Linked DNA regions of Streptomyces hawaiiensis. The protein of the gene in region 1 interacts with the protein of each later gene in a pairwise test. Links are inferred from orthologs where the notes say so. Each region holds a gene or a part of one and is shown on either strand. Other genes may lie near its edges. The genes, in order: eno and rpe.

Evidence for each region.
Region 2: the proteins of eno (region 1) and rpe interact in binary tests that used the Escherichia coli proteins (3 or more experiments, as listed by UniProt). The link is inferred for Streptomyces hawaiiensis from one-to-one orthologs.

Annotation. Positions count from the first base shown.
Region 1 is NZ_CP021978.1:3,646,046-3,652,471, reverse strand. Bases 2,532-5,332 are described here. They hold eno (phosphopyruvate hydratase), read left to right. Parts: upstream 2,532-3,192; coding sequence 3,193-4,473; downstream 4,474-5,332. Other genes in these bases: CEB94_RS16620 (DUF501 domain-containing protein), read left to right, coding at 5,101-5,332; CEB94_RS16625 (FtsB family cell division protein), read left to right, coding at 4,576-5,052; CEB94_RS16635 (LysM peptidoglycan-binding domain-containing protein), read left to right, coding at 2,532-2,929. Also shown: CEB94_RS16645 (cytochrome P450 family protein), read left to right, coding at 1-759; CEB94_RS16640 (LysM peptidoglycan-binding domain-containing protein), read left to right, coding at 882-1,835; more of CEB94_RS16635, read left to right, coding at 2,234-2,531; more of CEB94_RS16620, read left to right, coding at 5,333-5,631; CEB94_RS16615 (Ppx/GppA phosphatase family protein), read left to right, coding at 5,628-6,426. UniProt on the Escherichia coli protein: Catalyzes the reversible conversion of 2-phosphoglycerate (2-PG) into phosphoenolpyruvate (PEP). It is essential for the degradation of carbohydrates via glycolysis.
Region 2 is NZ_CP021978.1:1,628,968-1,635,471, reverse strand. What follows is about bases 2,060-4,938. They hold rpe (ribulose-phosphate 3-epimerase), read left to right. Parts: upstream 2,060-3,095; coding sequence 3,096-3,782; downstream 3,783-4,938. Other genes in these bases: CEB94_RS07515 (barstar family protein), read left to right, coding at 4,907-4,938; CEB94_RS07520 (sugar-binding transcriptional regulator), read left to right, coding at 3,860-4,903; CEB94_RS07530 (MMPL family transporter), read right to left, coding at 2,060-2,955. Also shown: CEB94_RS07535 (RsmB/NOP family class I SAM-dependent RNA methyltransferase), read left to right, coding at 1-833; more of CEB94_RS07530, read right to left, coding at 814-2,059; more of CEB94_RS07515, read left to right, coding at 4,939-5,278; CEB94_RS07510 (GuaB1 family IMP dehydrogenase-related protein), read left to right, coding at 5,387-6,504. UniProt on the Escherichia coli protein: Catalyzes the reversible epimerization of D-ribulose 5-phosphate to D-xylulose 5-phosphate.

The DNA.
Region 1 (6,426 bases):
ATGATGATCCGTCACCAGGGCGGGCCCAGGGGCGGCGTGGCACGGTCCGTGAAGAAGATGCGCGGCTACCTCGCCGACCTCATCCACCGCAAGCGGGAGGCGCTGCCCGCCGAACCCGCCCTCGGCGAGGACCTCATCTCCGGCCTCATTCGCGCCTCCGACCACGGTGAGCACCTCACCGAGAACGAGGCGGCGGCCATGGCCTTCATCCTGCTGTTCGCCGGTTTCGAGACGACCGTGAACCTGATCGGCAACGGCACCTACGCCCTGCTCACCCACCCCGAGGAGCGCGCACGCCTCCAGGCGTCCCTCGCCGCCGGGGAGAGCGGCCTCCTGGAGACCGGCGTAGAGGAACTGCTGCGCTACGACGGCCCCGTCGAACTCGCCACCTGGCGCTTCGCCACGCAGCCCCTCACCCTCGGCGGGCAGCGCATCGAGGCGGGCGACCCCGTTCTCGTCGTGCTGGCCGCCGCGGACCGGGACCCGGAGCGGTTCGCCGGTCCGGACGTGCTGGATCTCGCCCGCCGTGACAACCAGCACCTCGGGTACGGCCACGGCATCCACTACTGCCTCGGTGCCCCGCTCGCCCGGCTGGAGGGCCAGACCGCGCTCGCCACCCTTCTCACCCGCCTCCCCGACCTCCGGCTCGCCGCGGATCCGGCCGAGCTGAGATGGCGCGGCGGCCTCATCATGCGCGGGCTGCGCACCCTGCCGGTGGAGTTCGCGCCGGCTGAAAGTGACGAAACATCAGACTTGTGATCTTCACGTGATCTGCGCGGCATGAACTTGTGACAAGTGATCGTCTGCCGATACGTTCACCCATCAACGCGGCCCGGGTTTCGCGCCGCGTTGGTCACTGATGTCTCGCGAAAGGTCTCCGTATGCTCTCCGGGAACGGTCGGCACCGTCGCCCCCGCCAGGCTCCGGCTCTCCTCGTGGCGGCCGGAGTGACCGGCTCCGCCATCGCGATCCCGCTCCTCGGGGCTTCTGGCGCCAGCGCGGCCGACGGCACGACCTGGGACCGGGTCGCGGACTGCGAGACCGGCGGCGCCTGGAGCCAGAACAGCGGTAACGGCTACTACGGCGGCCTGCAGTTGTCCCAGGAGGACTGGGAGAACCACGGCGGTCTCGACTACGCCGCGAGCGCCGATCTGGCCAGTCGCTCTCAGCAGATAGCCGTGGCCGAGAGAATCCTCGCCGACCAGGGGGTCGGCGCGTGGCGCACCTGCGGACTGCTCTCGGGACTCCAGCAGGACAAAGGGTCGGAATCACCCGATTCATCCGAATCATCCGGTGAGGTGGACTCGCCCGGATTGCTCGACTCGCTGGGTTCGCCCCCCTCTGAGAGTCCTTCTTCATCCCCTTCGCCTGACGCGTCGTCGCCGTCGAAGGACGAAACCACCAAGACCGGCAAGTCGCCCGAATCCGACGGTTCGTCGCGGGATCGGCAGCCCGACGCCTCTCCGTCGGCCACCTCCGAGGGCGGCACATCGGGCACATCGCAGCAGGACGAGGACTCCTCGGCGTCGGCCGATACCGGCTCCGGCCGTCATCGCGGTCCCAGCGCCGACGAAACCCGCGCACCCGAGGGCGAACGTGCGGAGAAGCCCACGGGGCGTCACTCCACGCCCGCTGACGAGAGTTCCGGCGAAGAGTCCGAAGGCGCCTACATCGTGGGTGTCGGCGACAGTCTCTGGTCCATCGCCGACGCCCTTCGGGTCAGCGGCGGATGGCACGCGCTCTACGAGGGCAACGAGAAGGCGGTCGGCGCCGACCCCGACCTCATCCACCCCGGTCAGACGCTCACGGTAGGGGGCGAAGCGGACGAGAGGTAGCCGTTCGGGCAGTGCGGAAACGGCAGTCGAAGTCGTCCCGAAACCGGGTGAGTTCACGTCATGTTTCGCGCCGAATGTCCCGTATAAGGCCGGTGAGAGATAGATCTCAGAAGCCTTGATCGTCTTTGAAATTCCGCGGACCGCGTGTCTACGGTCGTGACCGCTCGTCACCACGAGCCCCGGCTGCCGCAACGCCGAATCCTGCCAGCGGCCGTACGGGAACAGTCGTCGCGTCAAGCGCCGTAGGCAGGAGCGGGGGACCCAAGGTAAGTGCCCGACCGGCCAGTTGAGCCGGAAGGGCTTGGGGTGAAGCCGTGTCCCGGGAGGGACGCGGCCGGGCAACTCAACCGGCCCGAACCCGACAGCTCACCTCGCAGGCGTCGGTGAGGGGATCTTCCATGCTGTTTTCCAGCAAGGGCAAGCACCGCCGTCCGTCCAAGGCCACTCGTGCCATCGCCGTCGCCGGTGTCGCCGGCGCCGCCGTCGCCGCCCCGCTGATGGCGGTCGGCAACGCCTCCGCCGCCACCGCCTCCGAGTGGGACACGGTCGCCCAGTGCGAGTCCGGCGGCAACTGGTCCATCAACACCGGCAACGGCTACTACGGCGGTCTGCAGTTCTCCGCCTCCACCTGGTCCGGCTACGGCGGCACCCAGTACGCCTCCACCGCCGACCAGGCCACCAAGTCCCAGCAGATCGAGATCGCCGAGAAGGTCCTGGCGAGCCAGGGTAAGGGTGCCTGGCCGGTCTGCGGCAAGGGCCTGTCGAGCGCCGGCTACACCGGCGGCGGCTCCTCGAGCGACTCCGGCAGCTCCTCGCAGCAGAGCCAGCAGAGCACCGAGTCCCGCGAGACCCAGCAGCAGCCGGCCTCCCGCTCCGACGAGCGCCCGGCCGCCAAGAAGACCGTCACCACCCCGACCGGCAAGAAGGTCAAGAAGGGTGACGGCGAGTACAAGGTCGTCAAGGGCGACACCCTGAGCTCGATCGCGGCGGACAAGAAGGTCAAGGGCGGCTGGGAGAAGCTGTTCGAGCTGAACAAGGACATCGTCGAGGACGCCAACCTCATCTACCCGGGCCAGCAGCTGCACCTGAAGTAAGCAGCGGCCCGCCCAGGGCCCACAGGCTCCCCGCTCCGGTGCGTCATCCCCCGTACGCACCGGAGCGGGGTTTTTTCTGCCGTTCTTCGCAATCCGGCTTTGTTCCGTTCGGAAACAATTTACTCTCGGTTCTGTCCATGGGGTGGGCGACCCGGTGGCCGATCGCCCGGAGCCGGTTAGGCTCATGTCGCGAGCCACCACGGCCCGCACCTCGCCGGGTCCACGCGACCCGCGTACCCGCGTCACATAAGAAGGAGATGCTCGTGCCGTCCATCGACGTCGTCGTAGCCCGGGAAATCCTGGACTCCCGAGGCAACCCCACGGTCGAGGTCGAGGTCGGCCTCGACGACGGCAGCACCGGTCGTGCCGCCGTCCCGTCCGGCGCCTCCACGGGCGCCTTCGAGGCCATCGAGCTCCGCGACGGCGACTCGAACCGCTACCTCGGCAAGGGTGTGGAGAAGGCCGTCCTCGCGGTCATCGAGCAGATCGGCCCGGAGCTCGTCGGCTACGACGCCACCGAGCAGCGCCTGATCGACCAGGCGATGTTCGACCTGGACGCCACCGACAACAAGGGCTCCCTCGGCGCCAACGCCATCCTCGGCGTCTCCCTCGCCGTCGCCCACGCCGCCTCCGAGGCCAGCGACCTGCCGCTCTTCCGCTACCTGGGCGGCCCCAACGCGCACCTGCTGCCGGTGCCGATGATGAACATCCTGAACGGCGGCTCGCACGCCGACTCCAACGTGGACATCCAGGAGTTCATGATCGCCCCGATCGGCGCGGAGTCCTTCTCCGAGGCCCTGCGCTGGGGCGCCGAGGTCTACCACACGCTGAAGAAGGTCCTGAAGAGCAAGGGCCTGGCCACCGGCCTCGGCGACGAGGGCGGCTTCGCCCCGAACCTCGGCTCCAACCGCGAGGCCCTCGACCTCATCCTCGAGGCCGTCAAGGAAGCCGGCTACACCCCCGGCGAGCAGATCGCCCTGGCGCTCGACGTCGCCGCGTCCGAGTTCTACAAGGACGGCGTCTACACCTTCGAGGGCAAGGAGCGCTCGGCGGCCGAGATGACCGAGTACTACGCGGAGCTCGTCGACGCGTACCCGCTCGTCTCCATTGAGGACCCGCTGTTCGAGGACGACTGGGACGGCTGGAAGGTCCTCACCGACAAGCTGGGCGACAAGGTCCAGATCGTCGGCGACGACCTGTTCGTCACCAACCCCGAGCGCCTGGCCCGCGGCATCGACGAGGGCGCGGCCAACGCGCTCCTGGTCAAGGTCAACCAGATCGGTTCGCTCACCGAGACCCTGGACGCCGTCGAGCTGGCCCAGCGCAACGGCTTCAAGTGCATGATGTCGCACCGCTCCGGCGAGACCGAGGACGTCACCATCGCCGACCTGGCCGTCGCCACCAACTGCGGCCAGATCAAGACCGGTGCCCCGGCCCGCTCCGAGCGCGTCGCCAAGTACAACCAGCTGCTGCGCATCGAGGAGATCCTCGACGACGCCGCGGTGTACGCCGGCCGCTCGGCCTTCCCGCGCTTCAAGGGCTGACCCCGGCCACAAGACGCAGCGTCGTACGTACGTCCCCGTACTCGGTCCCGTACCGTGTCCGGGGACGTACGCGCGTAGGACGGTGGAGCGGGAGGCGGACAGATGGCCGTGAAGGACCGGGACCGGTTCTCCACCGCGACCAGGATCCGGTTGCTCGGCGAGCAGACCGCGGCCCGGGTCTACCGCTCCCAGACCAAGCGCCAGGCCCGCCGCTCGCGGCTGACCGGCCGGGCCGCGCTGCTCGCCCTGGTGATGTGCTCGCTGATCGTGGCCCTGGCCTACCCGATGCGGGAGTACGTCTCGCAGCGCGCCGAGATCGACGACCTCCAGCGCGAACAGCGGCAGGCCCGCGAGCGCGTCGAACGGCTGCGCGACCTGAAGGCGCGCTGGCAGGACGACGCGTACGCCGAGCAGCAGATCCGGCAGCGGTTGCACTACGTCATGCCGGGGGAGACGGGCTTCATCGTCGTCGACCCGCACGCGTCGAAGCAGTCGCGCACCGACCTGGGGGCGGCCGACCGCCCCTGGTACTCGAACGTCTGGGACGGGGTCGACAAGGCCGACGCCTCCGGCCAGTGACCCGAGCCCCAGTGACCTGAACCCAGAGAAAGACAGCCTGAAACAGTCATGGAAACGCCCCCTCCGACTACCCCGCGCACCGAGCCCACCGACGCCGACGTCGAGGCCTTCAAGCAGCAGCTCGGTCGGCCTCCGCGAGGTCTGCGCGCGATCGCGCACCGCTGCCCGTGCGGACAGCCGGACGTCGTCGAGACGGCGCCGCGGCTGCCGGACGGCACGCCCTTCCCGACGCTGTACTACCTGACGTGCCCGAAGGCGAACTCGGCGATCGGGACGCTGGAGGCCAACGGCGTGATGAAGGAGATGACCGAGCGGCTGGACTCGGACCCGGAGCTGGCGGCGGCGTACCGGGCCGCGCACGAGGACTACATCCGGCGGCGCGACGAGATCGAGGAGCTGAAGAACTTCCCCAGCGCGGGCGGCATGCCGGACCGGGTGAAGTGCCTGCACGTCCTCGTGGCTCACTCGCTGGCCGCGGGGCCGGGCGTGAACCCGCTCGGTGACGAGGCTCTGGCCATGCTGCCGGAGTGGTGGCGCAAGGGCGCCTGCGTGACGACCGCCGAGGAGGATGCCCAGTGACCCGTGTCGCCGCCGTGGACTGCGGTACGAACTCCATCAGGCTGCTGGTCGCCGACGCGGACCCGGCGACCGGTGAGCTGGTCGACCTGGATCGCCGGATGACGATCGTGCGGCTCGGGCAGGGTGTCGACCGCACCGGCCGGCTCGCCCCCGAGGCGCTGCAGCGGACCTTCGCGGCGTGCCGCGAGTACGCCGGGATCATCAAGGAGCACGGGGCGGAGCGGCTGCGGTTCGTGGCGACGTCCGCCTCCCGGGACGCCGAGAACCGGGACGAGTTCGTGCGCGGTGTGCTGGACATCCTGGGCGTCGAGCCCGAGGTGATCTCCGGGGACCAGGAGGCCGCGTTCTCCTTCACCGGCGCCACCAAGGAGCTCGCCGGGCGCGACCACCTTGCGAAGCCCTACCTCGTGGTGGACATCGGCGGCGGCTCGACCGAGTTCGTCGTGGGTGACGACCGGGTCCGGGCGGCCCGCTCGGTGGACATCGGCTGTGTCCGCATGACCGAGCGGCATCTGGTCCGGGACGGGGTGGTGAGCGACCCGCCGTCCGCGGAGCGGATCGCGGCGATGCGGGCCGACATCGAGGCCGCGCTCGACCTCGCCGAGCAGACGGTTCCGCTGCGCGAGGCGCGCACGCTGGTCGGCCTGGCCGGCTCCGTGACGACCGTGTCGGCGATCGCCCAGGAACTGCCCGAGTACGACTCCGAGGCCATCCACCACTCCCGTGTCTCCTACGAACGGGTCCGCGAGATCACCGAGTGGCTGCTGCGCTCCACCCACGCCGAGCGCGCGGCCG
Region 2 (6,504 bases), 2.0 Mb from region 1 along the record:
TCGAGGAGCTGCTGCGCGCCGACAACGAGCGGCCCGAGGTGACCCTCGTGGCACGGCCCGGGCGGTCCTCCGCGGAGGAACTGCTCGACGAGGACGCCGCTGTGCGGGGGCGCTGGTCGCCGTATGCCGTGCGGCTGACCGAGGGCGGGGAGCCGGGCGCCATCGCGGCTGTGCGCGACGGCCGTGCGGGTGTGCAGGACGAGGGCAGCCAGCTCGTCGCGATCGCCCTGGCCAACGCGCCGCTGGACGGGCCCGACCGCCGCTGGCTGGACGGGTGCGCGGGGCCCGGCGGCAAGGCGGCGCTGCTCGGCGCGCTGGCCGCCGAGCGGGGCGCCCTGCTGGTCGCCTCCGAGAAGCAGACCCATCGCGCCGGCCTCGTCGCGAAGGCGCTGGACGGCAATCCTGGGCCTTATCAGGTGATCGCCGCCGACGGGACGCGTCCGGCGTGGCGGCCCGGCAGCTTCGACCGGGTGCTGGTCGACGTGCCGTGCACCGGCCTCGGCGCCCTGCGGCGCCGCCCCGAGGCGCGCTGGCGGCGCCGCCCGGAGGACCTGGAGGGCTTCGCGCCGCTCCAGCGCGGGCTGCTGCGCACCGCCCTGGAGTCGGTACGGATCGGCGGCGTCGTGGGCTACGCGACCTGCTCGCCGCACCTCGCCGAGACCCGGGCCGTCGTCGCCGACGTGCTCAAGCAGCACCCGGACACCGACCTGCTCGACGCCCGGCCGCTGCTGCCCGGCGTACCGGACCTGGGCGAGGGGCCCGATGTGCAGCTGTGGCCGCACCTGCACGGGACCGACGCGATGTACCTCGCGCTCATTCGCCGGACCGGCTGACCCCCGCTCCGACGCTCTCCCGGGCCGACGCGCCGCCGTCCTGGCGCGCCAGCCGGTGCGGCCACCACACCTTCGGCCCGACGTCCAGGAACAGCGACGTCACCAGGACCGAGCGGACGATGAAGGTGTCGATGAGGACGCCGAGGGCGACCGTGAAGCCGATCTCGGCGAAGGCGACCATCGGGAGGGTGCCGAGGGCGGCGAAGGTGCCGGCCAGGACCAGGCCGGCGGAGGTGATGACCGCCCCGGTGGCGGCCAGGCCGGTGACCACGCCCGCTCTGGTGCCCTGGCGGGCCGCCTCCTCGCGGATGCGGGTGGTCAGGAAGATGTTGTAGTCGATGCCCAGGGCGACCAGGAACACGAACACGAACAGCGGGAAGTCGGTCGCCTCGCCCGCGTAGTCGAAGACGTACCGGAACGCGAGCGCGCTGATGCCGAGCGCCGCCGCGAACGACAGGATCACCGTCCCGATCAGCAGCAGGGGGGCGATCAGGGCCCACAGCAGGACGCAGAGGATCAGCAGGACGACCACCAGCACCAGCGGGATGATCAGCTTGTTGTCGTGCGTGGTCGCCTTGTCCGCGTCGAGCAGGGCCGCCGTACCGCCGCCCACCTTGGCGTCGGCGTCGGGCACCGCGTGCACGGCGTCCCGCACCCGCTCGACGGTCTGTTTGGCGGCCTCGCTGTCCGCCGGGGCGGTCATGGTGGCCTCGAAGAGGACCTTGCCCTCGAAGGCCGGTTTCGCGCCGGGCGGCAGACCGAGGGACTGGGGGACCACGCCCTGCGTTGCGGCGACGGTCCGGCCCACCTGCACGGCCTGCGCCTGGTTGCTGACGATGACCAGGGGGTCGCCGCTGCCCGCCGGGAAGTAGCGCGCCGAGACCTCCTGCCCGGTGATCGAGTCCGGTTTCCCGGTGAACGCGTCCGCGTTGCCGATGCCCTCCGCGCGCAACTGGATCAGGCCCAGCGAGCAGACCGCCAGCGCGAGCGCCGTCACGATCCAGGTCATCCGCGGGCGGCGGGCGATACGGCGGCCCGTGCGGGCCCAGACGCCGCGATCGGTCGGGTCGGGCGAGCCGTGGTGCGGGATCACCGGCCAGAAGATCCAGCGGCCGAAGATCACCAGCAGGGCCGGGAACAGGCTCATCATCGCCACCAGGGCGACCGCGACACCGATGGCGGCCACCGGCCCCAGGCCGCTCGTGGAGTTCATCTCCGCGGCGAGCAGCACCAGCATGCTCAGCACGACCGTCGCGCCGGAGGCGAGCACGGCCGGGCCGGCGCGGTGCAGCGCCAGGGCCATCGCCTCGTGCCGGTCCTCGTGGCGGCGCAGTTCCTCCCGGTAGCGGGCCACCAGCAGCAGGGCGTAGTCCGTCCCGGCCCCGAAGACCAGCACCGTGAGGATGCCGGCGCTCTGGCCGTTGACCGTCAGTCCGCCGTGCTCGGCGAGCAGGTAGATCAGCGCCTGGGAGGTGAACAGCGCGCAGACCACCGCGACCAGGGGGACCAGCAGCAGGGTCAGGCTGCGGTACGTGATGAGCAGCATGACGACGACGACCACCATCGCCGAGAGCAGCAGGGTCGAGTCGATGCCCTCGAAAGCCTCCGCGAAGTCCGCGGAAGTGCCGCCCGGGCCCGTGATGTGCACGCTCAGTCCGTCGCCGCCCGTACCGACGTCGTCCCGGATGGACTCCACGGCGGGTGAGATCCGCTCCCAGCCCTCCTCGTCCATCATGATCGGCACGAAGACCTGGGCCGCCCGCGGATCGGTCTGCCGGTCGAACACCGGCCCCCGCGTCTGCTCCCCGAGAATGCCGTGGTCACGCAACTGCTTCAGCTGCGTGACGTCCTCGGCGATCTCCGTACGGTCCTGCGCCGTCAGGCCGCTCTCCCGCGCGTAGATCACCACCGCCGGGATCTGCTCCGGCCGGAAGTCCTCGGAGATCTGGAGCACCTGCGTCGACTCCGCGGACCCCGGCAGCCACGACGCGGCGTCGTTGTCCTGCGCGTCGGTGAGCTTCATGGCGAACGGCGCGGCGATGAACAGGACGACCACCCAGAAGACCAGCACGAGCCACTTGGCCCGCCGCCCGCAGACGAGATGCGCGATGCCCTGCTTCATACCGACCCCCTCGGCGGCAGCGCCCCGTAAGAGGCGCGGGTGACTGCGCGAGCGACCCACAACGGTCCGCGGCCGACGTCCCACCATTCCCACCCGGGACCGATGCCCACAACCCCCGAACGGCATGGCAGTCTTAGGCCATGGCCGCGCAGATCAACCCCAGCATCCTCTCCGCCGACTTCGCCCGCCTCGCGGACGAGGCGAAGGCCGTGGAGGGAGCCGACTGGCTCCACGTCGACGTCATGGACAACCATTTCGTCCCGAACCTCACGCTCGGCGTGCCGGTCGTAGAGTCGCTCGCCCGTGCGACGGACACCCCGCTGGACTGCCATCTGATGATCGAGGCCCCCGATCGCTGGGCGCCCCAGTACGTGGAAGCGGGGGCGGGTTCCGTCACCTTCCACGTCGAGGCCGCCGCCGCCCCGGTCAGGCTCGCCCGGGAGATCCGTGCCAAGGGCGCCCGCGCCTCCATGGCGCTGAAGCCCGCGACCCCCATCGAGCCGTACGAGGACCTGCTCCCCGAGCTCGACATGCTGCTGATCATGACGGTCGAACCGGGCTTCGGGGGACAGGCCTTCCTCGACATCATGCTTCCGAAGATTCGCCGCACCCGCGAGTTGATCAGCAAGCACGGACTGGAGCTCTGGCTCCAGGTCGACGGTGGAGTTTCCGCTTCCACGATCGAGCGGTGCGCCGACGCCGGAGCCGACGTCTTCGTGGCCGGATCGGCGGTCTACGGGGCAAACGACCCGGCCGAGGCGGTACGTGCACTACGCACACAGGCCCAGGCGGCGACCGCGAAGGCCTCCTGGGCCTGCGACCACTGAGCCACAGCAAAGTGAACGGCTCTCATCAGGGCTGATCAACCGCGCCGGATCTGCAAGGATGAACGGCGAATCCAGATGTGAACAGCAGTGAGGAGAACGCCGTGTCGGGTATGTCGGCGGGCCGGTCAGCCATGCGGATGGGACCCGCTGAGCTGGTGCAGGCGGCGGCCATGGCCCGCCGCTTCTACCTCGAGGGGAAGTCCAAGATCCAGATCGCGGAGGAGTTCGGCGTCAGCCGCTTCAAGGTGGCCCGGGTCCTGGAGACCGCCCTCGAACGGGATCTCGTACGCATCGAGATCCGTGTGCCCGCCGAGCTGGACGCCGATCGCTCGGACGCGCTCCGTGCCCGCTACGGCCTCAGGCACGCTGTCGTGGTCGAGTCCCCGGCCGAGGCCGAGGAGTCGCCCGACCCCGAGAACCTGGGAGAGGTGGCCGCCGACCTGCTCGCCGAACTGGTCGACGAAGGTGATGTGCTGGGCCTGGCCTGGGGCCGCTCCACCATCCACATGGCGGCGGCGCTCGACCGGCTGCCGCCGTGCACGGTGGTGCAGTTGACGGGCGTGTACGACGCCGGGACCGCCGAGCGCGGCTCGGTCGAGGCCGTGCGCCGCGCCGCCCAGGTGTCCGGCGGCGACGCCCACCCCATCTACGCCCCGATGCTGCTGCCCGACGCGGCCACGGCAACGGCGCTGCGCAACCAGACGGGCATCGCCCGGGCCTTCGAGCACTTCGACAAGGTCACCGTCGCGTGTGTCTCCATCGGCTCCTGGGAGCGGGGCATCTCCACGGTGCACGACATGCTCAGTGACGAGGAGCGCGCGCACTACGCCTCCCTCGGTGTCGCCGCCGAGATGTCCGCGCACCTCTTCGACGCCGAGGGCCGACGGATCGGCCGGGACCTGGGCGAGCGGTGCATCACCGTGAAGGCCGATCAGCTCCGCCGGATCCCCGAGGTCGTCGCGATCGCGGGCGGGCAGCGCAAGGGGCCCGCGATCGACGCGGTGCTGCGCTCCGGGCTCGTCACCAGCCTGGTGACGGACACGTCGGCCGCGGACTACCTGATGACGGCCGGTCCGGCGCCGAAGTCAGCGCTCAACAGGTCCGACCCGGACGGAGCCTGACGGGTGGCCGGGCAGACGCACGCAGTGCACGACCCGGCGGGCCGGATCGTGGTCGTCCTGGACCTGGACGGGGTCACGGACAAGGCGGGCCTCATGGACCGCTGCGCCCGTGACCTGGCCCTGCCCGACTGGTTCGGCCGAAACTGGGACGCCCTCGCCGACTCCATGGCCGACCCCGCCCTCTGGCCCGAGGGGGCAGGGGAGCGGGGCCTGCTGGTCGTCGTCCGGGGCTGGCGGAAGTACGCCGAGACGCGGCCCGAGGAGTGGCAGGTCGCCGAGGAGATCTTCGCCGAGGCGACCGACCGGGGCCCGGGGCTGTTCGTGACCCTCGGCCTTGGAGAATCCTCCGAGAGGCCCCCTGACCAGCCTGGATGATCCGCTGGGGGTGGTTGGGGCGCCCGTCATGGGAGAATGAAGTACGTGCTCTTTCCCCCTGGCCGGCCGGTCCGGGGGTCACCTCTGATCGACTGGGATGTGCGGCACGTGCGTTTCCTCAATGACATCCAGCCCGGGTACGACCTGACGTACGACGACGTCTTCATGGTGCCGAGCCGCTCCTCGGTGGGCTCGCGGCAGGCCGTCGACCTCAGCTCCCCGGACGGCACGGGCACCACCATCCCGCTCGTCGTCGCCAACATGACCGCCATCGCCGGCCGCCGCATGGCCGAGACCGTGGCCCGCCGCGGCGGCCTCGTGGTGATACCGCAGGACATCCCGAACGACGTGGTCACCGACGTCGTCTCCTGGGTGAAGAGCCGGCACCTGGTGCTGGACACCCCGATCATCCTGTCCCCGCACCAGACCGTCGCGGACGCGCTGGGGCTGCTGCCCAAGCGTGCGCACAACGCCGGTGTCGTCGTCGACGAGAACCACAAGCCCATCGGCGTGGTCACCGACTCCGACCTCTCCGGCGTCGACCGCTTCACGCAGCTCGCCGAGGTCATGTCCCGGGACCTGCTGCTCATCGACGCGGACAAGGACGCGGGCGAGGCCTTCAACACCCTCGACCACGCCAACCGCCGCTACGCCCCGGCCGTGCACAAGGACGGCACGCTCGCCGGCATCCTGACCCGCAAGGGCGCCCTGCGCGCCACGCTCTACACGCCGGCCACCGACGCGCAGGGACGGCTGCGCATCGCCGCCGCCGTCGGCATCAACGGCGACGTCGCGGGCAAGGCCCAGGAGCTGCTGGACGCGGGGGTCGACGCGCTCGTCATCGACACGGCCCACGGCCACCAGGAGTCGATGATCAGCGCATTGAAGCTGGTGCGCGACCTCGACCCGCAGGTGCCGATCGTCGCCGGCAACGTGGTCGCCGCGGCGGGCGTGCGCGACCTGATCGAGGCGGGCGCGGACATCGTCAAGGTCGGTGTCGGCCCCGGCGCCATGTGCACCACGCGCATGATGACCGGCGTCGGCCGGCCGCAGTTCTCCGCCGTCCTGGAATGCGCCGCCGAGGCCAGGAAGTACGGCAAGCACGTCTGGGCCGACGGCGGTGTCCGCCACCCGCGTGACGTCGCCATGGCCCTCGCGGCCGGTGCCTCCAACGTGATGGTCGGCTCCTGGTTCGCGGGCACCTACGAGTCCCCGGGCGACCTCCA